Regions from separate parts of the Vibrio cidicii genome, predicted to be linked through region 1. Evidence: riboswitches for the same ligand, from Rfam matches in the RefSeq annotation. Region 1 holds a riboswitch; each other region holds the start of a gene.

Region 1 (2,262 bases):
AAAAATCTGCTGGAGAGTCAATGATCTGCTCAGCGGCCAGCAACTCGCTATAAGGGCGAGGGCTCTCCGTTGCCAGTTTTAAGCCGCTTTTACTTGCAAAACCGATGATGAGTAAAAGCCCAAGCTGCAAAAATTTCTGTAGTACGCCTTGCCTAAATTTACGAATTGAGAGTGCCCAAATGCACAGAATGATCAGCGTGATGAAAAAGCCCTGACTGCCCGCGGAGTAAGTTAAAAGTGTCAATAGGCGCCCTTCAAACGGGGTGACTGGAGAAAAGAGAGAGGCTGGATAGCAAAACCAAGTGATAACGCCAAGGCAAAGAGCGTAGCAAAAAAGGGTGATAAGCCCAGCCAGTTTGAAATTGAGTGCACGGTTCACGAACAGTTTCCGCCGTTAATAAAAAGCGGCATTGTATGCCAAGGCAAGCTGCAGAAATATCAGGGCAAAGTTAATTTGCTTGGTCACTCTGCAGACAGCTAACAGTTTGGTGAAAATTTATGTTAGCGCACGTGCATATGTCCGGCAAAGAAATGGTTCACGGGCCCTCTTCCTTGACCGACGGATAACTCATCGGCATGACTAATGGCCTGAGAAATGTACTGTTTGGCGAGAAAAACCGCTTTGTGCATCCGGTAACCTTGCGCTAAATAAGAGGCAATCGCGGAAGAGAGGGTACAACCCGTACCGTGCGTGTTGCGTGTCGGATGACGCGACGAACGGATCAGCTCAGCTTTATCACCTTCAACCAGTAGATCGCTACTGTATTGTTCCTGATCCAAATGGCCACCTTTAAGCAATACGGCTTTAGCGCGTAGAAGACGTAACTCGTGGATTGTCTGCATTAGACCGCTTTCGTTCTCAGGTTGAGGCTGTTGGGTTAAAGCGGCATATTCGGGAAGGTTCGGCGTAATGATACTAGCCAGAGGGAGTAAGCTTTCTTTGAGCGTGTTGATGGCGTCCGGCACAAGGAGCAGATGGCCACTGGTGGACACCATTACAGGATCCAACACAACAAACGGTGGACGATATTGGCGGATTTTGCTGGCAACAAGGCTGATGATATCGGCATCTGCCAACATACCGATTTTTACTGCTCGGACATTTAAATCGCTGAACACCGCGTCCAACTGAGAGGCAATATGCTCAAGTGGGATGGGCAGAACGGCGGATACCCCTTGAGTATTTTGCGAGGTAATCGCGGTAATTACAGAGCAGGCGTAACCGCCAGTGGCGGAGATGGTCTTAATATCGGCTTGAATGCCTGCACCGCCACCACTGTCTGAGCCAGCGATAGTGAGAACAATCGGGATGTGGGATTGAGAGTCTTGTGAGAGTAGCATCTTGCTTCCTATGACAAGACGTACAGGAACTGCGCATTCAACAATCTGCCGCCGTGCGATAGCGGGAAACATTTGTCTTTAACCCAACAAGCGGGTGAATACACATATAGTTCCCTACGTCAGTATTAACTGCATCAGGTTCAACGGGTCTCGCTTTGCGATCTCAGCCTAAAGGCTCCCCGACTATATTTGCGACATCATAGCAGCAAAAAGGCATGCTGCAAGTTACTCACAATGAATCGCGTAGATCTAACTCATTCTGGATCAAGGTGACACACTGGGAAGCAAACAGCATTTTAGGGCCAAGACTAATCTTTTGTGTGCCTAAGCGTTTTAAGCTGTTGAAAGTCTTTTTCGGCATCGGAATGTGATCGGTGAGCAAAAAGCAGGGATTTGGCGAAAAAGCAATGTCGCGAACAAATTCGCCCTTTTTGTCCAACATATAAAGCTGATGATTTTCCGCAAGCTCTTGGATAAGACGCTCAAAGCTAATGGTTCGCACCGTTACGCCAGGTTCCACATTACGGCATTCTTCCTTGGCCATTCCTTGAGCAGCATCTAATGAGCGAGCAACCACATTCATTAAAGTCGCTTCATTAAAACCGTTGATATTCGTGACATCGTTTGACTGAATCGTGATGGTTCGAGAATAATCTTGGGTACTTTCTAGCACTAAATGCACTGTGACATCTTCGCGATGTGATTGGGCGACAAACATGGTGTTCATTAAAGTGTGTGCCAAAATTTCAGTGTGCGCTTCCTGACCAACGCCTTCCAATAAGGCTTTACTGTTAGTTGGGGCGGCACGGGCGCGTAAAACAAAAGAGCGCATAAGGAAAACCTCGAATGAGCATTAAAATGAATGGGCGGAGTATATACCCAAGTTCGACTGAGGCGCGAGCCAAAACAAAAAGCCTCTAT
Region 2 (2,262 bases), on a different replicon from region 1:
TTCTTAAAATCGTCTTGGATTTGCTGGGATTGTCTAGGATGCCTGGAGCGAAGAGAAGCCCATGTGGTCGAGCTGGTAATCGATAGAATCCGGGTGGTAGTGCTGGCCAAATTCTTTCACGATATAAGCGTGGATATCGGCTCCAGTCAGTCGTCCGCCTTGTGTATCATTGGCTTTATTTTTTATGTATTGGCTCAATTGCGCTCTTTGCTCAGAAGTTAAGAAGGGTAGTCGTCCCGTTCTTGGCTTTTCCTTCAGCCCTTCTAACCCTTCTTCAAGAAAAGTGTGAACCCACTTATTAACACTGGTTCGGCTTACCATAAGAAACTTGGCGATTTGGGTGCGAGAGTGTCCATCTTTGAAATGAGCGAGGGCCAGCAGTCTCATTTTCATCTGAATAGATTTCTGCTGGCTTGCGAGCTTTTTAAAGTCGATATTATTGAGACTGTCCATAGCGAATGAGTTTTATCGTTGAATGGCTTCAAGTAGACCATGTTTTTCTTAGATTGGTATTAGATAGCGCAAAGTGACACCTGTAACCTTTTCTTTTTACATCGCATCAAACATAGATATCGCTGGAAACGGAAGTTTTAAACTCGCTATTTTTACTGTGGTGGTTACAATATCGTCGTTTTAAGATTGTGAGGTCATTATGGGGCAGCTAGCTATATTGGGGTTTATCGCTTTAGGAGGGGCTTTTGGTGCCTGCTCTCGCTATCTAGTGTCTGAGCTCTGTGTTTTATTATTTGGGCGCGGTTTTCCTTATGGAACCTTGACCGTAAACGTTGTCGGATCATTTGTCATGGGGCTTTTGATCGCGGCATTCGAAAGCGAACTACTCGCTACTGAACCTTGGCGGCAAGTTATTGGTTTAGGCTTTCTTGGTGCCCTGACGACCTTTTCAACCTTCTCCATGGACAATGTGCTACTGATGCAGCAAGGTGCTTTTCTTAAGATGGGGCTGAATATTCTGCTCAATGTGACGCTAAGTATTGGCGCTGCATGGTTTGGATTTCAGCTCTTAAAGCAGTGATGTTCAAATCTAATTTTCCAACAAATTTTTTACAGGTCAGCTTGGTTTAACCAAGTCGATTGCTTATAATCGCTTCACTTGTCGGAGTGCCATAAGGCTGAGACCGTTTATTCGGGATCCGTTGAACCTGATCAGGTTAATACCTGCGAAGGGAACAAGAGAAGATTTTAGTAGCTAAATTCTACTAGTGTCTTATCAAAGTTCGAATTTTGCGCGCAGAGCCATCTGCAATTTGTGTAAGTTCGATCCCTCTTGTCGCATTTTTCCGCCAAGCATTTTCATCCGTCACCTTTTTATCTTGCATAACAAGAAAGGAAAAATGCTATGTCGAATCGCAAGCAAGCGAGACTGGAAGCCAAACAGTTCATTGATACTCTTTCAGTACAAGCGTACCCCAATTCCAACAAAATTTATGTCGAAGGTTCTCGGCCTGATATTCGAGTGCCAATGCGCGAAATATCTCTGGCGGATAGCCTCATCGGTGGTTCAAAAGAGGCTCCTATTTTGGCGCCCAATGAGCCGATTAGAGTCTACGATACGTCTGGCGTTTATACCGATCCACAGCACACTATTGACCTCTATAACGGCTTGCCCAAGCTAAGAGAGGGCTGGATTGCTGAACGTGCTGACACTGAAGTTCTCGATGAAGTGAGTTCGGTCTACACCAAACAGCGTTTAGATGATGAGACGTTAGACGAGTTACGTTACGGCAATTTACCGCGTATTCGTCGCGCTAAAACGGGCCATTGTGTTACGCAATTGCATTACGCACGTAAGGGCATTATCACGCCCGAAATGGAATTCATTGCGCTGCGTGAAAATATGGGCAGGGCACAGTATCGTGATGAGGTATTAACTCAGCAGCATCCTGGGCAAAGTTTTGGTGCCAATCTACCCAAAGAAATTAGCGCAGAATTTGTCCGCCGAGAAGTGGCAGAAGGACGTGCGATTATCCCTTCCAATATCAATCACCCTGAATCTGAGCCAATGATCATTGGTCGTAACTTCTTGGTCAAAGTGAACGCTAACATTGGCAACTCTTCAGTCACATCTTCAATTGAAGAAGAAGTGGAAAAGCTAGTTTGGGCTACGCGCTGGGGTGGCGATACCGTCATGGATCTCTCTACAGGGCGTAACATTCACGAAACTCGCGAGTGGATCCTGCGTAATAGCCCGGTGCCAATTGGTACTGTCCCTATGTATCAAGCTTTAGAGAAGGTAAATGGTAT
Region 3 (2,262 bases), on a different replicon from region 1:
GCTTGCGCATTTCGGCCACCTCTTCAGGAGTGAAGCTGAGTGATTTCACCGGCACAGTTAAGGTGTCAAAACCCTCAGGCAGTTTTACGTCGGTGACCGGATACATCCAGTTGCCCGTTGGCATCGCCGCTTGGAATTCGTCACTTAGAATAAAACGCATAAACTCATCGGCCAGTTGCTGTTTTTGGCTGCTTTTCACTTTTGCCGCCACTTCCACTTGCATGTAGTGCCCTTCAGAAAAGCCCGCCGCCGCGTATTTCGCGTCCTTTTCCGCAATCAGGTGATAGGCCGGAGAAGTGGTATACGACAGCACCATATCGGACTCGCCCTTGAGGAACATAGAGTAAGCTTCCGACCAGCCCTTAGTAACCGTCACGGTCTTTTTCGCCAGTTGCTGCCAAGCTTCGACAGCGCTATCGCCGTAAACGGATTTGATCCACAGCAGCAAACCTTGCCCTGGAGTTGAGGTGCGCGGATCTTGATAGATCACTTTGAGATCGCGGCGCTGCTCCACCAACTCTTTTAAGCTCTTCGGCGGGTTAGCCAGCGTCTCTTTGTTGTAGATAAAAGCAAAGTAGCCGTAATCGTAAGGGACAAACGTCGTATCAGACCAACCCTTTGGCAGCGTAACTGCACGGGTATCAACCTGATGTTCTGCCAGCAAACCCGTTGCTTTGGCTTCAGCCATCAAGTTGTTGTCCAGCCCGAGCACCACATCCGCTTTGCTGTTCTTGCCTTCAAGACGCAGACGGTTAAGGATCGACACGCCATCATCCAGCGCAACAAAGTTGACGTCACAGCCACATTTCGCTTCGAACGCTTTTTCGATCGTCGGGCCCGGGCCCCAATCGGCGGCAAAAGAGTCGTAAGTGTAAACAGTGAGGGTGTTATCGGCAGCCAAAGCGGGGGCAGAAGTGACCATCGCTAGGGCAATCAGGTTAAGAGTGGTTTTCACGGCTCGCTCTCCATTTGCGTTCATGACATGAGTGGAGCGGCACAGGTTTGAAGTCGGTTTTAATCTTCCATTGCGAATTAAATTCCTGACTCAATTCCTACGCCAGCATTATCTGGTTCAGGTATACGGGTCCCAGGCGATGGCCTGATCTCAGCTTCTGCGACAAAAATGCGCAGATGAGCTCCCCGATGAGTGAGGCGGATTGTAATGCGAAACGTTCGCTTTGGCTATACGTGCTCGTCACGCGAGCGGTTATCGTACCCCCAGCGCGGCACTAAGCCTTGCTCGACCCCAAGATGGTCAAGAATGCGTGCGACCATAAAGTCGACCAGATCTTCAATACGTTGTGGTTGATGGTAAAACCCCGGCGCTGCGGGCATGATGGTCACACCAAGCTGCGATAACTTGTGCATGTTTTCCAGATGCAAAGTGGAAAACGGCGTTTCGCGCACCACGAGGATCAATTGACCACGCTCTTTTAGCACCACATCAGCGGCGCGCTCAATTAAATTGTCCGACATGCCGTGTGCTATCGCCGCAACACTGCCCGCAGAGCAAGGGCACACCACCATCTGCTTTGGCGCGGCGGAGCCGGAAGCAACGGGCGAGAACCAATCGTCCTTACCGCACACCACCAGCTTCTCGGCCGAGCAGCCCAGATAGTTCACCAGCGCGCTTTGTGCAGCTTGTGGATTGGCGGGCAACTTCAGCCCCTGCTCAGTAGCTAGCACCACGCGCGCGGCGGAAGAAATCAGCAGGTAGACCTGATAATCCGCCGCAAGCAGGCATTCAAGCAGGCGTAAACCATACGGCGCACCAGATGCGCCCGTAAACGCCAGTGTGATTGTTTTTTGTTTTTCAGTCATCGTCATTTCAATTGGCATGATTTCAGTTGGCACGATTTAAGTTGGCATAGTTATGGGCCGAGTCAGTCAGACGCCTTGTCCAGTGCCGCCAGCAACTTGCCATGAATGCCGTCAAAACCGCCGTTACTCATCACCAAGATTTGCACCCCAGATTTGGCACGGCTGGCAATTTGCGCAACAAACTCATCCATATTGTCACTGGTAAACGCAGGCTGTTGACATTGTGCCGCCACGGCCTCGACCGACCAATCCAAACCCGGCGGTTGAAATAAAAACACCTCATCAGCATGGGCTAACGCAGCAGCAAGCGTCTCTTTATGCACCCCACGTTTCATTGTTGCAGAGCGCGGCTCCAAAACCGCAAAGATCGGTTTGTCGCCCACCTTATTACGTAAACCACCGAGAGTCAGTTCAATCGCGGTGGGATGATGCGCGAAATCA

What was found. Region 1 has a riboswitch for thiamine pyrophosphate ahead of thiD (bifunctional hydroxymethylpyrimidine kinase/phosphomethylpyrimidine kinase). Riboswitches for the same ligand answer to the same signal wherever they lie in the genome.
Region 2: another riboswitch for thiamine pyrophosphate. It lies ahead of thiC (phosphomethylpyrimidine synthase ThiC); the one in region 1 lies ahead of thiD (bifunctional hydroxymethylpyrimidine kinase/phosphomethylpyrimidine kinase).
Region 3: another riboswitch for thiamine pyrophosphate. It lies ahead of thiB (thiamine ABC transporter substrate binding subunit); the one in region 1 lies ahead of thiD (bifunctional hydroxymethylpyrimidine kinase/phosphomethylpyrimidine kinase).

Annotation. Positions count from the first base shown of each region.
Region 1 covers NZ_CP035922.1:461,742-464,003, forward strand. The annotation lists gene EWA64_RS17595 (phosphatase PAP2 family protein) at 1-379, opposite strand, end outside; gene thiD (bifunctional hydroxymethylpyrimidine kinase/phosphomethylpyrimidine kinase) at 502-1,341, opposite strand; TPP riboswitch at 1,436-1,533, opposite strand; gene trmY (tRNA (pseudouridine(54)-N(1))-methyltransferase TrmY) at 1,571-2,173, opposite strand.
Region 2 covers NZ_CP035921.1:1,738,797-1,741,058, forward strand. The annotation lists partial or broken gene EWA64_RS08925 (IS630 family transposase) at 1-453, opposite strand, end outside; gene crcB (fluoride efflux transporter CrcB) at 653-1,033, shown strand; TPP riboswitch at 1,106-1,204, shown strand; gene thiC (phosphomethylpyrimidine synthase ThiC) at 1,358-2,262, shown strand, end outside.
Region 3 covers NZ_CP035921.1:2,067,578-2,069,839, reverse strand. The annotation lists gene thiB (thiamine ABC transporter substrate binding subunit) at 1-955, opposite strand, end outside; TPP riboswitch at 1,033-1,153, opposite strand; gene EWA64_RS10575 (flavin prenyltransferase UbiX) at 1,183-1,821, opposite strand; gene mpl (UDP-N-acetylmuramate:L-alanyl-gamma-D-glutamyl-meso-diaminopimelate ligase) at 1,884-2,262, opposite strand, start outside.